DNA from 3 places in the Streptomyces sp. NPDC000345 genome. Region 1 is predicted to be linked to each of the others. Evidence: riboswitches for the same ligand, from Rfam matches in the RefSeq annotation. Region 1 holds a riboswitch; each other region holds the start of a gene.
The links. Region 1 has a riboswitch for S-adenosylmethionine ahead of ACFY30_RS36015 (amino acid ABC transporter permease). Riboswitches for the same ligand answer to the same signal wherever they lie in the genome.
Positions count from the first base shown of each region.

Region 2: another riboswitch for S-adenosylmethionine. It lies ahead of thrC (threonine synthase); the one in region 1 lies ahead of ACFY30_RS36015 (amino acid ABC transporter permease).
Region 3: another riboswitch for S-adenosylmethionine. It lies ahead of ACFY30_RS38465 (aminotransferase class V-fold PLP-dependent enzyme); the one in region 1 lies ahead of ACFY30_RS36015 (amino acid ABC transporter permease).

Region 1 is NZ_JBIAZE010000022.1:37,307-39,564, reverse strand. Features, by position in the region: gene ACFY30_RS36020 (glutathione S-transferase C-terminal domain-containing protein) at 1-810, shown strand, start outside; SAM riboswitch class IV at 876-999, shown strand; gene ACFY30_RS36015 (amino acid ABC transporter permease) at 1,358-2,258, shown strand, end outside.
Region 2 is NZ_JBIAZE010000003.1:144,759-147,016, reverse strand. Features, by position in the region: gene ACFY30_RS08170 (MoaD/ThiS family protein) at 1-24, opposite strand, end outside; gene thrC (threonine synthase) at 21-1,310, opposite strand; SAM riboswitch class I at 1,329-1,475, opposite strand; gene ACFY30_RS08160 (glucosyl-3-phosphoglycerate synthase) at 1,654-2,258, shown strand, end outside.
Region 3 is NZ_JBIAZE010000026.1:64,699-66,956, forward strand. Features, by position in the region: gene trpD (anthranilate phosphoribosyltransferase) at 1-809, shown strand, start outside; SAM riboswitch class IV at 886-1,002, shown strand; gene ACFY30_RS38465 (aminotransferase class V-fold PLP-dependent enzyme) at 1,168-2,258, shown strand, end outside.

The DNA.
Region 1 (2,258 bases):
CGCATCGGCAGGGACGCGCGCAGCGGCCACTACGCCGTGCCGCGCCGCTACCGCCTCCATCTGTCCACCGCCGATCCCGACGGCCTGCGCATCGCCGTCGTCCACACCCTCCTCGGCCTGGACCGGGTCTGTCCGGTGGCCTTCCTGCCCGCCGTCCCCGACTGTGCCGACGGTGGGCACCGGGCGCTGCGCCCGCTCTACGAGGCCAGCGCCCACCGCTACACCGGACCGGCCCTCGCGCCGGTGCTCAGCGACGACTGGTCCGGCCGGATCGTCTCCACCCACGGCCCGGACATCGCCCGCGACCTCGCCCGGCGCTTCGGCGGCGGCCGCCCCACGCTCCACCCGTGCGGCGCCGGATCGGAGATCGAGGCCGTCGAGCGGATGTGCGCGCAGGGCATCGAGGGGGCCGCCCAGCGCGCCGGGAACGCGGGGGCCGGCGAGGCGGAGCGTGCCGCCGCGCTCGGACATCTCCTCGCCACGCTCGCCGTGCTGGAGCAAGGGCTCAGTGCGCAGCCGTATCTGATCGGTGATCAGATCACCGCGGCCGACGCGGAGTTGTGGGTCGCTCTGGTCCGGCTCGACACCGTGCACCGGCACCACCTCGACGCGGACGCCGTGCGCCGGGTCGCCGAACACCCCGCCCTGTGGGCCTACGCCCGCCGGCTCGCCGCCCATCCGGCCTTCGGCGCCCACCTCGACCTCGACGGCATCGCCCGCCGTCACCACGCCCGCTGTCAGGGGCTGGAGGCCGCCGGCGCCGCCGTCCAGATCCTCGACTGGGCGGCCCACGCCGCCCCCACCCGGTAGCCGTCCAGTCAATGGACCGGCGTTGACATTCGTTCGGGCAGTTATCGTAATTTACGGCCCAGAACGGTCATGAGCGTCAGCGACAAGCCCTGGCTCGCTGACCGGCAACCCTCGCGCCGCGGTGGGGTGCCCCAGGTGACGACCGGACCGGACGACGTACCGACAGGGACGTTCCGGTAAGCGCGAGGTCCCTCCGGGGCCGTGATCACGACGGAGAACACCATGTACGCAGCCCTCAGGACGGCGCCCCGCCGTCTTCGGGGGCCGCGTACGGCCCTCAGCACAGCCACTCGTCGCCGACCGCGCCGTCGATCTGCTCCGCGTGAACAGCGCACTGTGTACCGCACCGGGCCGTGCCCGCTGTCGGGGCTGAACTCCGCACCTCCCTTCGCCCCGCTTCCGCGTCTGTGACGAACACCGCCCCCGCGGTGTGCCGTTGACCGCCTCACCCCGGTTCTTCGTACGCACCCGTGCGCCGTGCGCCTGACGACGGCCACCCCACGCGACGGTGCCGACCCGGGGTGCCCGACTCCCGCCGGAGCCCCTCATGAGTGAACCCCCAGGCGCCGTGGCCCTCGCCCAGGCGCCCGCCGCCGACCTGCCGTCAGAAAAGCTCACCGCCCGGCGGGTTCAGCCGCTGCGCCGGCCGGGCCGCTGGATCGCGACCGCCGTCGTGCTGGTGCTGGTCGCCCAGTTCGCGCACGGCCTCGTGTCCAACCCCTTCTACCAGTGGGACCGCTTCGGCTACTGGTTCCTGCGGCCGGTGATCCTCGACGGACTGCTGATCACCCTCGAAGTCGCCGCCTACAGCGCCGTACTGGGCCTCCTCGGCGGGATCCTGCTCGCGGTCGCGCTGCTGTCGAGGAGCCCGGTGCTGCGCGCGGTCAGCTGGACCTACGTCTGGGCGCTGCGCTCCATCCCGCTGATCGTCGTCCTGCTCTTCCTGTACAACTTCAGCGCCCTGTACCGGACGCTGAGCCTGGGCGTCCCCTTCGGCCCCGCCTTCCTCACCTTCGACGAGTCCCGGCTCGCCACCGACATGGTGATCGCCGTCGTCGGCCTCAGCCTCAACGAGGCCGCCTACGCCGCCGAGGTGGTCCGCGGCGGCATCCTCTCCGTCGACCAGGGCCAGCACGAGGCGGCCGCCGCGCTCGGTCTGCCCCGGGGCTACCAGTTCTGGAAGATCGTCTTTCCGCAGGCGCTCAGGTCGATCACCCCGAACTACGTCAACCAGCTGATCGGCCTCGTGAAGGCCACCTCGCTGGTCTTCTACGTGTCACTGCTCGACCTGTTCGGCACCGCCCAGACCATGGGCGCCACCTACCCGGGCGACATCGTGCCGCTGCTGCTGGTCGTCACCGTCTGGTACCTGATCCTGACCAGCCTCGTCTCCGTCGTCCAGTTCTACGTCGAGCGGTACTACGCCCGGGGCGCCACGCGCTCCCTGC
Region 2 (2,258 bases), on a different contig from region 1:
GGGGATGCGGACGGTGACGCTCATGCGAGGCCAGCCTCTCGGAAAGAGTCCAGGTTGGGGCGGATGGTCGCGGTCAGGCCGGTGCCGGCCACCGCGTCCAGGGTCTTCAGGCCGTCGCCGGTGTTGAGGACGACGGTGGTCTTCGCCGGGTCCAGCAGACCGTTCTCGACGAGCTTGCGCGTGACGCCGACGGTCACACCGCCGGCCGTCTCCGCGAAGATGCCCTCGGTCCGGGCCAGCAGCTTGATCGCGTCCACGACCTGCTCGTCCGTCACGTCCTCCACCGCACCGCCCGTGCGACGGGCGATGTCCAGGACGTACGGACCGTCGGCCGGGTTGCCGATGGCCAGCGACTTGGCGATGGTGTTCGGCTTCTGGGGGCGCACCACGTCGTGCCCGGCCTTGAAGGCCGCCGACACCGGGGAGCAGCCCTCCGCCTGGGCACCGAAGATCTTGTACGGCTTGTCCTCGACCAGCCCGAGCCTGATCAGCTCCTGCAGACCCTTGTCGATCTTCGTGAGCTGCGATCCGGAGGCGATGGGCACGACCAGCTGGTCGGGAAGCCGCCAGCCGAGCTGCTCGGCGATCTCGTAGGCCAGCGTCTTGGAGCCCTCGGCGTAGTACGGCCGCAGGTTGACGTTGACGAAGCCCCAGCCCTCGCCCGCCGGGTCGCCGATGAGCTCGGAGCAGAAGCGGTTGACGTCGTCGTAGTTGCCCTCGATGCCGACGAGCTCGCCGCCGTAGATCGCGGCCATCACGACCTTGCCCTGCTCGAGGTCGTGCGGGATGAACACGCACGAGCGGAAGCCGGCCCGGGCCGCGGCGGCGCCCACCGCGCCGGCGAGGTTGCCGGTGGAGGAGCAGGAGAGCGTGGTGAAGCCGAAGGCGCGGGCGGCCTCCAGGGCCTGGGCGACGACCCGGTCCTTGAAGGAGTGGGTCGGGTTGCCGGAGTCGTCCTTGACGAACAGCTTGCCGGCGTCGATGCCCAGCTCACGGGCCAGGTTGTCGGCCTTGACGAGCTGGGTCCAACCGGGGTTGATGTTGGGCTTGTCCGCCACGTCGGCCGGAACGGGCAGCAGCGGCGCGTAGCGCCAGATGTTCGCGGGTCCCGCCTCGATGCGCTTGCGGAGCTCCTCCGTGTCGTAGGAGGAGAAGTCGTACGCGATCTCGAGCGGGCCGAAACACTCCTCGCAGGCGAAGACCGGGCCGAGCGGGACGCGGTGACCGCACTCGCGGCAGCTCAGCGCCGCGGCGGGACCGAGGTCGACGGGGGAGGCGGTGGTGTCGGTGGCAACAGTCTGCGCAGCCATGTGAGGGGAGGCCCTTTCTCCTCATCTTCCTCACGACGCATCTCGCCGTGAGACGGATTTGGCACCTTCCCAAGCCGGGAGCCTCACCACGACGACGTGGTCAGACCGGCTGGAGGGTTGCCGGGGCTTCATCGGGCCGTGTCCCTCTGCCCCTCTGGATGAGCGGTATTCGGTTGTTGAACGCTGAACGCCGGACGACCCCGGACATGCGATGGTCATCCGCGTTGTTCAAGACTGTAACCGAAGGCCAGGACAGTTGAGATAGTCGTCCGAACCGCGAGATGGATCACACGGTCACCTGCCGTGCACCCGGTGTGATCACGACAGTGAGGAGCCGCAGACTGTGCTGGAAGAAGTCGAGCGCTGGCTGGCCACCCGCTCCTGGTCCGTGACCGATCGCCCGCTCCACCGGATCCTGGCCGCGAAGCGCGCCTCGGGCCAGTCGGTGTCGGTGGTCCTGCCCGCGCTGAACGAGGAGGAGACGGTCGGCGACATCGTCGCGGTCATCCGTCACGACCTCATGCACCAGGTCCCGCTCGTCGACGAGATCGTGGTCGTCGACTCGGGATCGACCGACCGAACGGCAGAGGTCGCGGCCGCGGCGGGCGCGCGTGTCGTGCACCGCGACGCGATCCTGCCCCGTCTCCCGGCCGTGCCCGGCAAGGGCGAGGTGCTGTGGCGCTCGCTGCTCGTCACGACCGGGGACATCGTCTGCTTCATCGACGCCGACCTGAAGGAGTTCTCCTCCGACTTCGTCTCGGGCATCGTCGGCCCCCTGCTCACCGACCCGGGCGTGGACCTGGTCAAGGGCATGTACGACCGCCCCCTGGGCGGCGCCGCCGGCCAGGGCGGGCGGGTGACCGAACTCATGGCCCGGCCGCTGCTCAACATGCACTGGCCGCAGCTGGCCGGTTTCGTGCAGCCGCTCGGCGGCGAGTACGCGGCCCG
Region 3 (2,258 bases), on a different contig from region 1:
CCGGGCGGACCGTGGACATCGTCGGCACCGGCGGCGACGGCGCCAAGACCGTCAACATCTCCACGATGTCGGCGATCGTCGTCGCCGGAACGGGCGCCACGGTCGTCAAGCACGGCAACCGGGCCGCGTCCTCCGCCTCCGGCGCCTCGGACGTCCTGGAGAAGCTCGGCGTCAACCTGGAGCTGACCCCGCGGCGGGTGGCCGAGGTGGCCCAGGAGGCCGGGATCACGTTCTGCTTCGCGATCAAGTTCCACCCGGCGCTGCGCCACGCCGGTGCCGCCCGCGGTCAGCTGGGCATCCGCACGGTCTTCAACATCCTCGGCCCGCTGACCAACCCCGCCCGGGTGCGGGCCCAGGCGGTCGGGGTCGCGGACCCGCGCATGGCGCCGGTGGTCGCGGGCGTGTTCGCCGAGCGCGGCAACTCGTCCCTGGTCTTCCGCGGCGACGACGGCCTCGACGAGCTGACCACGACGGCCACCTCGCGGGTGTGGGTCGTCCGCGACGGCAAGGTCACCGAGGAGAGCTTCGACCCGCGTGACGTCGGCATCGAGCTGGTGCCGGTGGAGGCCCTGCGGGGCGGGGACCCCTCGTACAACGCGGAGGTCGCCCGCCGCCTGCTGGACGGCGAGCAGGGCCCGGTCCGGGACGCCGTCCTGCTGAACTCGGCGGCCGCGCTGGTCGCCCTGGAGCCGGGCGGCGGAACGCTGGCGGAGCAGATCAGGGCCGGCATGGACCGGGCGGCCGAGTCGGTCGACTCGGGCGCGGCGAAGCGGACTCTGGAGCGCTGGGTGGCCGCCAGCAACGCCTAGGGGCCACCCCGACGTCGTCCCGCCATCCGGACTCGGGTTGCGGGACGACGATCACTTCACGTACGTTCCTGTACCAGGTCATGAGTGACAGTCATGAGGCCCCGGCCGACTGTCCGGCAACCCTCCGTCCGTGGCGGGGTGCCCCGGGTGAAGACCAGGCCGTGGACAGCAAGGTCCCCGGCAAGCGCGGACCCCTCGCGAAACCAGGGGTCCTGGGTCGTCCGAGGGAGTCTTCCGTGAGCAAGCGAATGCGCTAGGGCGTCGAGCCCCGCCTCCGCATCCCCTTTTCTCCTTCCTCCGTGCCGGAGCCACAGCCGCCCGCACGGTGGTTCTCCTTTGCCTCTCACGGGAGTTCCCCATGTCTGTCTCCACCGCTGCCACCGCCCGTACCGTTTGTGCCCCACTGCCCGTTCTGGGCAGGGATGTCACCGTCCCGCTCGTCACGGGCGGCGAGGTCGCCTACGCGGCACTCGACTACGCGGCCAGCGCCCCCGCCCTGCAGCGCGTCTGGGACGACGTGGCGGCCTACGCCCCGTACTACGGCAGCGTCCACCGCGGCGCCGGCTACCTCTCCCAGCTGTCGACGGACCTCTTCGAGAACGCCCGCGGGACCGTCGCCGGGTTCCTGGACTGCCGGGCCGACGACCAGCTGATCTTCACCCGCTCCACCACCGACTCCCTCAACCTCCTGGCGGCGGCCCTCCCCGCCGACTGCCAGGTCTTCGTCTTCGAGACCGAGCACCACGCCTCGCTGCTGCCCTGGAGGGACGCCCGGGTCACCTGGCTCGACGCCCCGCGCTCCCCGCGGCAGGCCGTCGAGACCCTGGAGAAGGCCCTGGCCGGCCGCGACCCCTACGGCCCGGCCCTGGTCTGCGTCACCGGCGCCTCGAACGTCACCGGCGAGCTGTGGCCGGTGCGCGAGCTCGCGGCGGCCGCGCACGCGCACGGCGCCCGGATCGTGCTGGACGCGGCCCAGCTGGCCCCCCACCACCCGGTCTCGGTGCGCGACCTCGACGTCGACTGGATCGCCTTCTCCGGTCACAAGCTGTACGCCCCGTTCGGCTCCGGCGTCCTGGCCGGCCGTGCCGACTGGCTGCGCACGGCGGAGCCGTATCTCGCGGGCGGTGGCGCCAGCCGCAAGGTCACCCGGCGCGAGGACGGGGGAGTGGACGTGGAGTGGCACGAGAGCGCGGCCCGCCACGAGGCCGGCTCCCCGAACGTGATCGGCGCCTACGCCGTCGCGTCGGCCTGCAAGGCCCTGACGGAGGCCGGCTTCGACACGCTGGTGGCCCGCGAGCAGTACCTGGTCGAGAAGGTGCGGGCGGGCCTGGCCGGGGTCCCGCAGGTCCGCGTGCTCTCCCTCTTCGGCGACGACGCCCCGCGGGTCGGGGTGATCTCCTTCGTCGTCGACGGCTGGAACAGCTCCCACTTCGCCGCCGCCCTCTCCGC